Regions from separate parts of the Ferdinandcohnia sp. Marseille-Q9671 genome, predicted to be linked through region 1. Evidence: predicted binding sites of a transcription regulator. Region 1 holds the regulator's gene; the other holds the start of a gene.
What was found. The regulator CtsR, encoded in region 1, represses protease genes until heat stress. The targets are predictions, from matches to a motif close to ATGGTCAATAAAGGTCAAACA.
Positions count from the first base shown of each region.

Region 2: the regulator CtsR is predicted to act here: its motif matches at 3,487-3,507, upstream of clpP (ATP-dependent Clp endopeptidase proteolytic subunit ClpP).

Region 1 covers NZ_CDRJTA010000002.1:554-7,818, forward strand. Annotated here, with positions in the region: gene ACWNMY_RS11555 (MgtC/SapB family protein) at 561-1,262, shown strand; gene ACWNMY_RS11560 (CtsR family transcriptional regulator) at 1,448-1,909, shown strand; gene ACWNMY_RS11565 (UvrB/UvrC motif-containing protein) at 1,952-2,497, shown strand; gene ACWNMY_RS11570 (protein arginine kinase) at 2,501-3,595, shown strand; gene clpC (ATP-dependent protease ATP-binding subunit ClpC) at 3,592-6,036, shown strand; gene radA (DNA repair protein RadA) at 6,112-7,265, shown strand, end outside.
Region 2 covers NZ_CDRJTA010000001.1:1,423,158-1,431,409, forward strand. Annotated here, with positions in the region: gene ACWNMY_RS07285 (sugar-binding transcriptional regulator) at 1-712, opposite strand, end outside; gene ACWNMY_RS07290 (glutaredoxin family protein) at 928-1,182, opposite strand; gene rpoN (RNA polymerase factor sigma-54) at 1,200-2,507, opposite strand; gene ACWNMY_RS07300 (hypothetical protein) at 2,725-2,901, shown strand; tRNA gene ACWNMY_RS07305 (tRNA-Arg) at 3,239-3,310, opposite strand; gene clpP (ATP-dependent Clp endopeptidase proteolytic subunit ClpP) at 3,570-4,160, shown strand; gene ACWNMY_RS07315 (HPr family phosphocarrier protein) at 4,364-4,621, opposite strand; gene whiA (DNA-binding protein WhiA) at 4,769-5,710, opposite strand; gene ACWNMY_RS07325 (gluconeogenesis factor YvcK family protein) at 5,736-6,692, opposite strand; gene rapZ (RNase adapter RapZ) at 6,698-7,588, opposite strand; gene ACWNMY_RS07335 (NUDIX hydrolase) at 7,609-8,067, opposite strand.

The DNA.
Region 1 (7,265 bases):
CCGAAGTTCATCGGAAGCCAACCACCGAACGCGGAAGTTAAGCTTCGGCGCCGATGGTAGTTGGGACTTTGTCCCTGTGAGAGTAGGACGTTGCTAAGCAAACGAAAGATCAGCTATAACGGCTGGTCTTTTTTGTTACATAAAAATACCTAGGAATCCTGCTCTGGGACTTATACTCGTAAATCTATCCATCTCCAGAGTAACCAATATTTCATAAAGGTGCGATATTGTAATCTTTCAAATGTTTTTTAGATAAGCGATAGAATAATAATTACCTTGTTGATTTTGATTTTTCCTGTACTATCAGCACTCATTTTTTCCCCTAACCTTTTCCCCTATTTTTATCTATATATTTTGTACGATTGTCCATGATATAAATGTCTTACTTAATAGGGCAGAAATACTATTCTAAAAATTATCGGCAGAGAACTCATAAAATCACTAATTATCCGTATAAATATAAAACACTATTTTTTTCTGTTTTATAAAGGTGTTTTGGATTACCTATCGAATAAAATACTTAAACGGAATTTTAGAGATAAGACAAGGGGATGTAGGACATGGCACAATTTCTAGCATCTTTTCAAACTGAAGAGTTTTTTACTATGGCGGTTCGCATTTTTCTGGCAGCATTATTATGTGGATTGGTTGGTTTGGAAAGGGAGGTAAATAAGCATCCTGCTGGATTTCGTACCCATCTATTAGTAGGAGTAGGATCATGTTTAATGATGCTGATGTCTATATACGGATTTCAACCATACCTAGAAATGAGTGAAAATGTCCGATTTGATCCAGCTCGTATTCCTTCCTATGTCATAAGCGGTATTGGATTTTTGGGTGCGGGAACCATCCTAGTTAGGGATGCGACTGTTCGGGGTTTAACTACAGCTGCCTCTATTTGGGTTGTTGCTGGACTTGGATTAATAATTGGATTAGGGATGTACGCACCGGCTATTCTAACAACCATTGTAGTTTTACTAAGCCTAATTTTTCTTAACAGATTTGAGGAATACTTTTTTAAATCTACGAAACGAAAAACAGTACATATCATTATTAATGAAAACATTTCTTCGTTCTCTACTATACTGGAAATGTTTAAGAATAATGGCTTTAAAGTGAAGGACTTTAATATCAAGTACTCAAAGGACAAAATTAATAATAACTGTCAGTACACAATTGATATTGAAGTTACAACCAAAAAGGAACGCTTGCGCTTATACGAGGAAATGTCGAAGTTGGAAATAGTACAAAAAATTTTTTGATTTGGTGTTTAGAGCAGTGTGTGAAATGGCAAGTATAAGAAAGTAAATGCCTTTAATACCAATAATGAATGATTGCTGGATTCATTTTCAACAAGCGAAACAGTTGAAAAAATAAAGCGGTCATTTTATATTATAGTTATAGTCAAATATAGTCAAAGTCAGGGATAGGGTGAGGTGTGGATATGATGAGGAATATATCAGATATCATTGAACAGTATCTCAAAAATGTTCTTGATACGAGTGATCGAGCTATTGTTGAAATAAAAAGAAGTGAGATTGCCGATAAATTTGAATGTGTCCCATCTCAAATCAATTATGTTATAAATACACGATTTACCTTAGAGAGAGGATACTTGGTTGAAAGTAAACGTGGTGGTGGAGGCTACATTCGTATCATGAGGGTAACGGCGAATGATGACTCACAAGTCATAAATCAGCTTGTTCGTCTGATAGATAAACGAATCTCCCAAACGAGCGCAGAAGATGTCATATTCCGCTTAGTTGAAGAGGAAGTAATCTCGAAAAGAGAAGCAAAAATTATGCTAAGTGTAATTGATCGTTCGGTGTTGTTTATTGAGTTGCCCCATCGGGACGAACTACGAGCAAGAATGTTAAAAGCAATGCTGACTTCCTTAATGTATAGATAACCACTCTTTAAATTAAGTTTAGAAGTAGGAGAGGTGTTTACCATGATATGCCAAGATTGCAATAAGCGCCCGGCTACATTGCATTTCACAAAAATTATTAATGGCGAAAAGACAGAAGTTCATATATGTGAACACTGTGCACAAGAAAAAAGCGAGATGTTTATGTTTCCAGGCACATCTGGCTTTTCAATAGATAATTTATTAGCAGGTCTTCTTCATATTGAACCATTAGCAGGTTCCAAACAAAATGCATTCCAACAAAATGAAGTTTTACAATGTGATAGTTGTAAAATGACTTTTCAACAGTTTGCAAAGGTAGGACGTTTCGGCTGTTCTAATTGTTATCCAACCTTTGAAAAACAACTTACTCCAATACTAAAACGTCTGCATAGTGGAAATACACATCATTCTGGGAAAATCCCAAAACGAATTGGCGGTTCTTTCCATATCCGAAAAGAGATTGAACAACTAAAGCAAAAAATGAAGGAATATATTTCTTTAGAGGAATTTGAAAAGGCTGCAGAAGTTCGTGATCATGTAAGAGCGTTGGAGAAGAAGTTGAGTGGTTACGAAGAGGGGGAGGTGTAGTCTATGTCACTTGAGCGTTTTATCAATCAAGCACTAAGCTCTTGGATGAGCCAGCAGGGACCCGATTCTGATATCGTTTTAAGTTCAAGAATTAGATTAGCTCGAAACCTGAAAAATGTTCCCTTCTCCACTGTTAATTCAAATGAAGAAGCTCAAAAAATCGTAGATGTATTTCAAAGTGGATTTTCCGGAAAGAGTTTTCCTTCTCTGGGAGAGTTTGAGTTAGTAAAGATGATGGAGCTTCAGCCAATTGAAAAAAGAGTACTTGTTGAAAAACACTTGATAAGCCCTCATTTAGCTGAGGACTCACCCTTTGGTGCATGTCTACTATCAGAAAACGAAGAAGTTAGTATTATGGTAAATGAAGAAGATCATATTCGAATTCAGTGTTTGTTTCCAGGCTTACAATTAACTGAAGCCCTTCAGGTAGCAAATAACCTGGATGACTGGATTGAAGAACATGTTGATTACGCGTTTGATGAGACTAGAGGATACTTAACAAGTTGTCCAACAAATGTCGGAACTGGCTTACGAGCTTCTGTTATGATGCATCTACCAGCGTTAATCCTAACGCACCAAATGAGTCGCATTATCCCAGCGATTAACCAATTAGGCTTAGTCGTTAGAGGAATCTATGGAGAAGGTAGCGAGGCATTAGGGAATATCTTTCAAATTTCCAATCAAATTACGCTTGGAAAGACAGAGGAAGATATTGTTGATGATTTAAAGAGTGTCGTTGCTCAACTTATTTCTCAGGAGAGGTCTGCAAGAGAAGCACTTGTAAAAACATCGAATATACAATTAGAAGACCGTGTTTTTCGCTCTTATGGGGTATTAGCAAATAGCAGGATTATCGAATCGAAGGAAGCTGCAAAATGCTTATCAGATGTTCGATTAGGTATTGATCTTGGCTATATTGAAAATATATCTAGAAGTATCCTTAATGAACTCATGATTCTAACGCAACCTGGATTTTTACAATCGTATGCTGGCGGGGCATTAAGGCCAAATGAAAGAGATGTCAGAAGGGCGTCTATTATTCGAGAAAGATTAAAACTAGAAACTAATAAGACTGACATGGAGGGTGATGGGTTATGATGTTTGGCAGATTTACTGAGCGTGCACAAAAGGTGTTGGCATTGGCTCAAGAGGAAGCTGTACGATTGGGGCATAACAATATTGGAACTGAACATGTATTATTAGGTCTTATTCGAGAAGGCGAAGGAATTGCTGCTAAGGCACTTTTAGCTCTTGGTCTAGGGCCTGAAAAAATCCAAAAAGAAGTAGAAGCTCTAATCGGAAGAGGACAAGAGGGCTCTCAAACGATTCATTACACGCCAAGGGCGAAAAAGGTTATTGAATTATCGATGGATGAGGCACGTAAGTTGGGTCATTCCTATGTGGGGACTGAACACATCCTATTAGGGTTAATACGTGAGGGTGAAGGTGTTGCAGCTAGGGTGTTAAATAACTTAGGTGTAAGTCTAAATAAAGCTCGTCAACAGGTTTTACAACTGTTAGGAAGCAATGAATCATCTTCAGGGCACCATGGCGGAGGAACTGCCAACGCTAACACACCAACACTAGATAGCTTAGCTAGAGACCTTACCGCCATCGCACGAGAAGGAAGCCTAGACCCAGTGATAGGCCGTAGTAAGGAAATTCAACGTGTGATTGAGGTACTTAGTCGACGTACGAAAAACAATCCAGTATTAATTGGTGAACCTGGTGTAGGGAAGACCGCTATAGCAGAAGGGCTAGCACAACAAATTATAAATAATGAGGTTCCTGAAACACTTCGTGACAAGCGTGTCATGACTCTTGATATGGGTACGGTTGTTGCGGGTACTAAGTACCGTGGGGAATTTGAGGATCGTTTGAAAAAGGTAATGGATGAAATACGTCAAGCTGGTAATATTATTCTATTTATCGACGAGCTTCATACCCTAATTGGTGCTGGTGGTGCGGAAGGGGCAATAGATGCTTCTAATATATTAAAGCCATCACTTGCTCGTGGTGAATTACAATGTATCGGTGCTACAACTTTGGATGAATATAGAAAGTACATTGAGAAGGATGCGGCACTTGAGCGTAGATTCCAGCCAATTCAAGTAGATGAACCTACTGTTGAGGAATCAATTTTAATTCTAAAAGGATTGCGCGATCGTTATGAGGCGCATCACCGTGTCTCTATTTCTGATGAGTCAATTATCCAAGCTGTTAAGCTATCTGATCGATATATCTCAGATCGATTCTTACCAGACAAAGCGATTGATTTAATTGATGAGGCAGGTTCGAAGGTTCGCCTTCGTTCATATACGGCTCCACCGAATTTAAAAGAGTTAGAGCAAAAGCTAGAAGAAGTTCGTAAGGAAAAGGATGCCGCCGTTCAAAGTCAGGAATTTGAAAAGGCTGCTTCATTAAGAGATACAGAGCAACGACTTCGTGAACAATTAGAAGAAACCAAGAAAAGCTGGAAAGAAAAGCAAGGACAAGAGAATTCAGAAGTTACAGTGGAAGATATCGCGATGGTTGTATCAAGCTGGACGGGTGTACCAGTATCAAAACTTGCGCAGACAGAAGCAGATAAATTATTAAATATGGAAGAAATCCTACATTCACGTGTGATTGGTCAAGAGGAGGCTGTAAAAGCCGTTTCTAAAGCCGTTCGTCGTTCACGTGCAGGACTAAAGGATCCAAAACGACCAACAGGGTCATTTATCTTCCTTGGGCCAACAGGTGTAGGGAAAACAGAATTAGCTCGTGCTTTAGCTGAGTCCATTTTTGGTGATGAAGATGCGATGATTCGCGTGGATATGTCAGAATATATGGAGAAGCACTCCACATCTAGATTAGTAGGTTCACCTCCTGGGTATGTTGGATATGATGAAGGTGGTCAATTAACAGAAAAGGTACGTAGAAAGCCGTATTCTGTTATACTTTTAGATGAAATTGAAAAGGCGCATCCAGATGTATTTAACATCCTATTACAGGTCCTTGAAGATGGTCGTCTAACTGATTCAAAAGGGCGTACAGTCGACTTTAGAAACACAATTCTAATTATGACTTCAAACGTAGGAGCAAGCACTTTGAAACGTAACAAATATGTTGGCTTTGCCCTCGAGAGTGAAAAACAAGATTATCGGAATATGAAGGATAAGGTAATGGAAGAATTAAAGAAGGCGTTCCGTCCTGAATTTCTAAACCGTATCGACGAAATCATCGTTTTCCATTCTCTTGAGAAGAAGCATTTGAAGGAAATTGTGACTCTTATGGCAGATCAGTTAACCAAACGGTTAAAGGAGCAGGACTTTGAAATCACGTTGACAGATGCTGCGAAGGACCAAATTGCTGAAGAGGGCTATGACCCTGAATATGGAGCAAGACCATTACGTCGTGCCATTCAGAAGCAAATAGAGGACCGTTTATCAGAAGAACTATTACGAGGAAATATAGAAAAAGGCAAGAAGATCGAAATAGACTTCGATAATGGAGAATATGTAATTCGTTCGAAGGAAACTGTTAAGCAAGAAAGATAGATAATGAAATTGTGAGGAGGTATACATTCATTTGATTTATGTATACCTCTTTTTTAAAAGAAAGGACTAACCAAGATGGCGAAAACAAAGACAAAATTCACCTGTCAATCCTGCGGATATGAATCCGCAAAATGGATGGGAAAGTGTCCAGGTTGTAATGCATGGAATACACTAGTTGAGGAAATTGAGCAAAAGTCGGCTAGGAAAGGTGCATTTGCTCATTCAAGTCCCACCATTCAACGCAAGCCTTCTCCTATTACTTCTATCGAAACCGTTAAAGAACCTAGAATGTATACATCAAATAAAGAATTTAATCGAGTACTTGGTGGTGGAATCGTACAAGGTTCCCTTGTACTAATTGGCGGTGACCCTGGGATTGGGAAGTCTACCCTGCTGCTACAAGTATCCTCACAATTAGCCCAACAAAATAAAGTGTTATATATATCAGGAGAGGAGTCTGTGAAACAGACGAAGTTACGCTCTGACCGACTGGGTGTTACTTCAGACCAACTATACGTTCAATCTGAAACTGACCTAGAATTTATTTCCCAGACAATTTTAGAATTAAAGCCTCATTTCGTTGTCATTGATTCAATACAGACGATACATCACCCTGATGTAGCATCAGCTCCAGGCAGTGTCTCACAGGTTCGTGAATGTACGGCAGAGTTAATGCGAATTGCAAAAACCAACGGGATTGCAGTGTTTATAGTAGGGCATGTAACAAAAGAAGGCAATATAGCTGGACCACGACTATTGGAACATATGGTCGATACGGTTCTTTATTTTGAGGGAGAGCGTCACCATACGTATCGTATTCTACGTGCTGTAAAAAACCGTTTCGGTTCCACAAATGAAATGGGAATTTTTGAAATGAAGGAAACAGGCTTGGAGGAAGTTGCGAATCCTTCTGAAATCTTTCTAGAGGAGCGGTCGGCAGGCTCAGCAGGCTCAACAGTTGTAGCTTCGATGGAGGGGACACGTCCGGTTTTAGTTGAGGTTCAGGCACTAATATCCCCCACTAGCTTTGGGAATCCTCGCCGAATGGCTACTGGTATAGATCATAACCGAGTTTCTCTTTTAATGGCTGTTTTAGAGAAAAGAGCAGGGCTTCTCTTACAAAATCAGGATGCATATCTAAAAGTTGCCGGGGGAGTAAAACTCGATGAACCAGCAATTGATTTGGCAGTTGCATTGAGTATTGCATCAAGCTTTAAAGACAAACCGAC
Region 2 (8,252 bases), on a different contig from region 1:
CAACCATACTAGATGACTTGATTAAATTCAGTACATCTCGGATAGAAGGTTCTGCAACAAAAGAATGATACGCATCATTGCTTACAACATCTGGAACATGTAAGAGTCGATAATCCCCTGATGCTTTTTCAGCCATCTTGGCACAAATCGTATTTGCTTGATTTTCAACTCGTTCTCCTAAGCCACCTCTTGCAGGAACAAATAAAATGCTTCGCTCCTTGGAGTCTGGAGTCATCATTTCTGCAACTGCGGCTAAGGTTGTACCACCAGTAACTGCGACGATATTTTCTCCAAATAGCCTTTGTTTTATACGTAAAACGCAAGCTCTTCCCATTTCTTTTTGCACCCAAGGAGTTGTGTCACTGTCGCCAGAAACGACAATAACATCTTTTATCTTTAATTTTTCCTTAAGCTTTGATTCTAAAACCCGTAATCCTAAAACTTCTTTCATGACTTCCTCTAGGTCTTGTACAAGTTCCGAACCCTCTTTTGTAAGGCTCATTCCAGCTGTGCTAAACTCCACGAGGTTCTGTTCTTTTAAAAATTGTACTTCTGAACGTAATACCCGCTCACTATGGCCGAGACTCGTTGAAAGATTTCTTCTCCCAATTGGCTGCATAAGTCTTATGTATTTGAGGATCTCATGGCGCTTCTGCATAACCTCAAGTAAATCAGGTAATAATTTTTGTTGTACCTCAATGATAGGCCGCATGATTTCATTTCCCCTTTTTTTACCACAAGGGACTTTTTTTGTCCCGGTGTGACATATTATGTCCCACCTATAGTAAAAAAAAACAAACTTTTCTATTTGATTTTATCGTCGTGTTACAAATTTATAGTAACAGGAAAAAAGGGAGAAAGCAATAAATAAACTGCCTAATTTTCTAGGCAGTTTATGAAAACGTTTATATTTTTAGAAAATTCATCTTATTTGTTCGTGTATTTCGTTAGCCATTCTTTTACGGCTTCTTTATGGATGATCCCGTACTCTACCTCATGTCCATCAATTTCAACAACAGGAATCATGATTTGGTATTTCTCAAGAAGTGTATCATCCTGGTAAATATCAACTTCGTGGAGTTCTAACGGAAACTCTTCACGTAATTCCTCAATCACCTTCTTCGCTTTAGTGCAAAGAGAGCAGTTCTCCTTTGAATACATGGTTACTTGAATTTGGTTCAACTTCCTACACTTCCATTCTACTGACTGTACCTTTTTCGTTTTGATGAAGATGGAATATTTAATTGGTCACGGTATTTGGCAATCGTTCGTCTTGAAACCAGGATACCATGTACCTCCTCAAGTATACTGACAATTTCCTGGTCTGACAAAGGCTTTTGCTTATTTTCTTCAATAATGAGTTGTTTTAACACATTTTTCACTTGTGCCGATGACATGTCTGATTGACCTGTCGTTTGTATGTTGCGACTAAAAAAATGCTTCATCTCAAAAATGCCAAATGGAGTTTGCACGTACTTATCCTTTACAGCTCGACTTACTGTTGATTCATGAACTTCAAGGACATCTGCAACCTCACTCATAATAAGAGGCTTTAAGTGCGTTGGTCCTTTTATAAAAAAGTCCATCTGCCTGTTGATAATTTCATTCATTACATTTTGTAATGTATGTTTTCGTTGTTCTAGACTTTTGATAATCCATTGACATTGATCTACCTTTTCTTGAAGAAAGGATTTCGTTTTAGAATCTTTTTCTTGCAGGAACTGTTGATAGTATTGCAGATTCAAGGAGACCTTCGGAAGATAAGAGTCTTGAAGACTCGTTGTCACTATCCCGTTTTCAACTTGAATTTCAATATCAGGAACGATATATTGGGGTTCGCCACTTTGAAAGGCTGCACCAGGCCTTGGCTGTAAAGTTTGTATAAAATCTGCCACTTTCTGTATATCAAAAAGTTTCACATTGAGTTTCTTTGCAATCTCCTTCCATGACTTTTCTGCAAATAGTTCAAAATGGTCCTGAATGATTCTCTTTGCAAGATCATTTTGTTCTTTATGCGCCTCTAGTTGCAGTAGGAGACATTCCTGTAAAGAACGTGCACCTACGCCAATTGGGTCCAGGCTTTGGATAAATTGAATGTAGTCTGTTACGGTCTCGCTATCTATGGTAAGATCTTTCGCGATCTCTTCCGTTGAAAAATACAAGTATCCATTGCTATCTAGGAGCTGAATGATATACTCAATCATTTGTCTATCTGTTGTGCTTAGTTTCATATATGATAGTTGCGATACTAGATGCTCAAAAAGAGTTGTTTGCTTTTTTTCAATATAATCAATGGGATTGGTATAGGTTTCATTAGTGACCTTCGTTTTGTGACGACGATCAAATTCTGTTGGTGAATTAACTTCGATAAGGGGGTTCTCAATCGTTTGTTCTTCTAAAAATTTTATTAAATCTAAAGAAGAGTATTGAAGAAGAGTTATGGCTTGCGTCAATTCCTTTGTCATGACAAGCTTCAGTGATTGTTGTTGAAAAAGTCCAGTTTGCATATTCACTCATTTCTCCCCCTTTCTCCTATTATATAATAGGCTTACTATCCTTGGAAGGTATAAATGGAAGCGTTTTCTTAATTGGGTAAAATTAGTAACAGCCCATGTCCACCAAAGGCAATGATTGTGTCTTAATATATGGTATCGAAAAAGTTAAATTTTAGCACGCATTTAAAGTACTTTTTTGAAAGATTCTACTGCTAAGAGGTGAAATCTGTTGAAAAAAAATGAAATTATGTACACTGGCCCATTAACAGGCACAATTGATGAGGCGAAAAAGCAAAAAAACAAAGAAGAGTTTGCGGAAGAATTTGACCCGATTCAAACGATGTGGGCCGTGAACCCAGTAGATGAGGTTGAGTATGATGGTAAAAAGGGGTATAAGGATAATTAGGGAAAAGAGTTTCTATACGTAGCTTCGGTTTCTAAAATCGAATTTGTTAAGGGGTCGAGAATTGCTGCTACGTCCCCTCTTTTTAGATATTTCAAGCATCAGTGGGGACGATCTGCTTGCTTGCGCTCCCTCTTTTTCCGTTTTCGTGATTAGTGGGAACAATCTGCCTGTTTGCGATCCCGCTTTTTCAGTTTTCGTGTTCATCTGGGGTCGATTCGCTTAGTTGCGTTCCTGGATTGCTTGAAATTCTATTTATTTGCGCACGATTCATACAATTGTTCGGAACTTTCATTAAAGAAAAAAACAGTTTCCACTAAGTAGAAACGGGTTTTTATTACGCCCTCGGCAGGATTCGAACCCACGATAAGAGAACCGGAATCTCTTGTGCTATCCACTACACTACGAGGGCAAGTACGGAAAGAAGAACTGCATTCATCATTATAGGATAGTTAGGTTTTGAATGCAAGATTTATGTTTAAATTTATGGAATAAGGGTAAGATGGAATACGTATGAAATTACATTTTTCCTTGTCTCTTTGGCATGGGAAAAAAATGTAGAGAATAGAATGGTTTTAGAAGGCGAATTGTTTGACCTTTATTGACCTTACTAGTATTATGGAAATACATAGCAAAGATTTTTAAATTCCGTTTTTAAGGAGGAAGTAAAAATGAATTTAATCCCTACAGTTATTGAGCAAACAAACCGTGGAGAACGCGCATATGATATTTACTCACGTTTATTAAAAGACCGTATTATCATGCTAGGTAGTGCAATCGATGATAATGTAGCAAACTCAATTGTATCTCAGTTACTTTTCTTAGCTGCTGAGGATCCTGAAAAGGATATTTCATTATACATCAACAGCCCTGGTGGTTCTATCACTGCAGGTATGGCAATTTACGATACAATGCAGTTTATTAAGCCACAGGTTTCAACAATCTGTATTGGTATGGCTGCATCGATGGGTGCTTTCTTACTAGCTGCAGGTGAAAAAGGAAAACGTTTTGCACTTCCTAACAGTGAAGTTATGATTCACCAACCACTAGGTGGAGCACAAGGGCAAGCAACTGAAATTGAGATTGCAGCAAAGCGTATTCTATTCTTACGCGATAAACTAAACAAAATTTTAGCTGAGCGCACAGGTCAACCACTAGAGATTATTGAAAAAGATACTGATCGTGACAACTTCATGACTGCTGATAAAGCATTGGAATATGGATTAATCGATAAAGTGATGTTCCCACAAGATAATAAGTAATATTGAAAAGCAGAATGCGCCTGCCTATCGGCGACAAGCATAAGATAAGCGCTGACGGAAGGTGCTCTTTACCTTCAGAAGCGATTAGCTTATGACCTCGAGCCGATGGCGCATGGAGCTAGACATCGAAAACTAAGTACAAATTTTACACTTTCGGTAATTTAACAAAAAAACCTCTCACATCAGATCGTGAGAGGTTTTTACTATGCTTCTTTCTTTACAAACTCAGTTAATGCTTCTACTGCCGCTTCTTCATCATTGCCGTCTGCAATCAAGGTTACCGTTGAACCTGATCCAACCGCCAGACTCATCAATCCCATGATACTTTTAGCGTTTACTTTTTTGCCATCCTTCTCTAAAAAGATATCCGCTGAAAATTTATTAGCTTCTTGGACAAACAATGCTGCAGGACGTGCTTGTAAACCCGTTCTTAATGCAACCTCAACATGTCTCTCAACCATTTTTCTTCCTCCTCATTTTTCTGTAGCATTCTAAAGTTGATATTGATTTTTAGTTGTTTCCAATTCTACGTTTAAAGTACCTAAAAGGTTTCATTTTTTCACCAAAAATGATAACGCTTTATTTTTCTTCAAGTGAGTAAAACCTACTCACTTAATACCTTGGCCAGCACGAAGCTTATCTGCAATTTCATCGATTTTCCGTAGGCGGTGGTTAATCCCAGACTTGCTGATTTGGCCAGTTGTTACCATTTCCCCTAATTCTTTTAGTGTAACATCCTGATAGGCCACTCGTAGCTCTGCAATTTCTCGTAGTTTATCCGGTAAGATACCAAGACCAACTGTTTCATCTATATAGCGAATGTTCTCCACCTGTCTAATGGAAGCACCAATCGTTTTATTTAAATTTGCAGTTTCACAATTCACAAGACGGTTTACTGAATTTCGCATGTCACGAACAATTCGCACATCTTCAAAACGAAGAAGCGCTTGATGTGCCCCAATCACATTTAAGAATTCGGTAATCTTTTCTGCTTCCTTCAAATAGGTAATATGACCTTTTTTGCGTTCTAACGATTTTGCATTTAGGTCAAAAACGTTCATTAATTCACAAAGTGAATCATTATGTTCTTTATATAATGAAAAGATCTCAAGGTGGTACGAGGATGTTTCTGGATTATTTACAGAGCCTCCTGCTAAAAATGCCCCACGTAAATAGGACCGTTTGCAGCATTTCTTCGCAACTAAATCTGAAGAAATCTCTCGGCGTAGCGATACCCCTTCGAAAATCTTTAAATCTTCTAATATATCTCGAGCATCCTCGGTTAGACGAACAATATAAACATTGTTCTTCTTAAGCCTCATTTTTTTTCGAACCAAGAGTTCAACACTTACATTATAGCACTTTTTTAATAACGTATAAATTCTTCTCGCAATGGCGGCATTTTCGGTTTGAATATCGACCACAATCTTTTGATTGGAGAAGGAAAGTGCGCCATTCATTCGAATCAATGCAGAAAGCTCAGCTTTTGCGCAGCAATCTTTGATTTCTAGGTTAGTTAGTTCTTTTTTCGTTTCCGATGCAAATGACACAATTCCACCTCCCTTATTGTACTAATTAGTTTTTTTGAAGCAAGTCATATAACAGGTTCGCCACTTTAGTTGTATCATGCCTTATGACATTATTATCATATGAGATGATTTTATCATGTATAATTGACAACCCTAAAGTAGAAAGCCTTTCTGTATCATAAATTACTGGCTTTGCCAGTTCTTTTGCATATTTTTCTTTTATATGTTCAGGTACTTCTTCGTCATTTACAAGAATGGTATCGATGAACGATAGACCCATGTGATCATACAATGCTTGCACATGGTCACTGGCTGTAAAATTCAAGGTTTCTCCCGCCTGCGTCATTACATTGCAAATATACACTTTTTTCGCTTTCGCTTTGACCACTTCGTCACCGATTTTTGGGACAAGCAGGTTGGGTAAAATGCTTGTATACAGACTACCTGGTCCAAGGACAATCATATCTGCCTGTTGAATATTTTCAATTGTTTCATTTAATGGTTCGATATCATCAGGTGATAAGAAAACACGTTTTATTTTCTTCCCTGAATATGGAATTTTAGATTCACCAGATACGACCGTACCATCCTCCATTTCAGCATGTAACACAACGCTTTTATTGGCTGCTGGAAGGACTTTCCCTCTTACGTTAAGTACCTTACTCATTTCACCAATCGCATGGACAAAATCACCAGTTATCGTTGTCATGGCTGCTAGAATTAAGTTTCCTAACGAATGACCTGATAATCCATTTCCGCCTGCAAAGCGATGTTGAAACAAATCCTCAAACAGTGGTTCAACATCTGATAAAGCAGCTAATACATTCCGAATATCACCAGGTGGTGGAATATCCATCTCATCTCGAAGACGACCGGAGCTCCCTCCATCATCTGCAACTGTCACAATTGCCGTAATATCAACAGGTTGATATTTTAACCCTCGCAAAAGTACGGAAAGGCCAGTTCCTCCACCAATGATGACAATCTTAGGCTGTTTTGGTATGGTCATTACTTTCTTTCCTTTCTCCTCTCAATATCGCGGTGAGAAACATGGGTTTCATAGTCGTCCTTGAAATGCTTTGCGATATATTCGGCAAGTGTCACAGAGCGATGTTGTCCCCCTGTACAACCAATTCCAATTACAAGCTGGCTTTTTCCTTCTCGCTTATATTGTGGAAGCATAAAGGCAAGTAGGTCCGTTACCTTTTCAATAAACTTCTGTGTTTCGGTCCATTTTAGCACATAGCTAGAAACGTCATCATCTAGCCCTGTATTTGGTCTCATTGACTCAATGTAGTGTGGATTTGGGAGAAATCGTACATCAAACACGAGATCTGCATCGATTGGTATACCATATTTAAAACCAAATGACATCACATTGACTGAAAAAGTGGGTCTTGAATGTGATGCAAATTGCTTTAGTATTTTTTCACGTAATTCCCTCGGCTTTAAATCGGAAGTGTCATAAATATATTGAGCCCTTCCCTTTAGCTCTTCGAGTATTTCCCGCTCTGCTTGAATGCCTTCAAGTGGAGAACCTGTTGGTGCAAGAGGGTGTGAACGTCTTGTTTCCTTATAGCGTGTAACAAGAGTCGTATCCTTTGCATCAAGGAATAAAATTTGTGGAGCAATCCATGATTTTTCAGATAGATCATCAAGTGATTCAAACAGGCTATCGAAAAATTCACGACCCCTCAGGTCCATAACGAGTGCAACCTTATTCATTTTTCCGCCTGATTCCTTCATCAACTCAAGAAATTTCGGGAGCAATGTTGGAGGTAGGTTATCTACGCAAAAATAGCCTAAATCCTCAAAGCTTTGAATCGCTACCGTTTTTCCGGCACCTGACATCCCCGTAATAATGACTAATTGTATTTCACTTGTTGAACCAACACTCATTGCTATTGCCTCCCTAATGTCTAACTTGGATCTAATCTATATGATAATAATTGAAAATCTGGTGTATATGTAAATGTTCCATATATGACCCCAGAGCCTTTAAGTACGTAATCTAATATATGATAGTCACCAGGAGCCATCGGCAGATTCGATATATCTTGTATGTCCTGCCATTTAAGAATTCCTTCCTCGGATTCATCGACATTTTCTCCTTCATACTCAGTAGCTAAAAAAGAAAACATCATCCATTCGGAAGTAACCTTATCTCCCTCTTTTATAATAAACGTAAAGATCCCCTTAATATCAGGGTTCTTAATATAAATACCTGTTTCCTCACGGTATTCACGTATGCACGAATCACGAATCGATTCGCCCGGCTCCATTTTTCCTCCAGGGGCAACCCACCAGCCGCGTCGTGGCTTTTGTAATAGTAGAACTTTATTATCCTTGCGTAATAAACAGTTTGTTACTCTTTGCACTATCTTTCACCCCAAGTCGGTCGGTACACATTCGTAGTAGAACCGTTTGTAAGCAATTCTCATTGTTATTATTATACTATTTCTAACAAGTAGTCACAACGAACAAGATTTTCATATTTTTTTATAACTGAATTATTAATACTGGTAATAAGGAGGTTGAAAAGGACCGAGAATTTCAAGGCGGC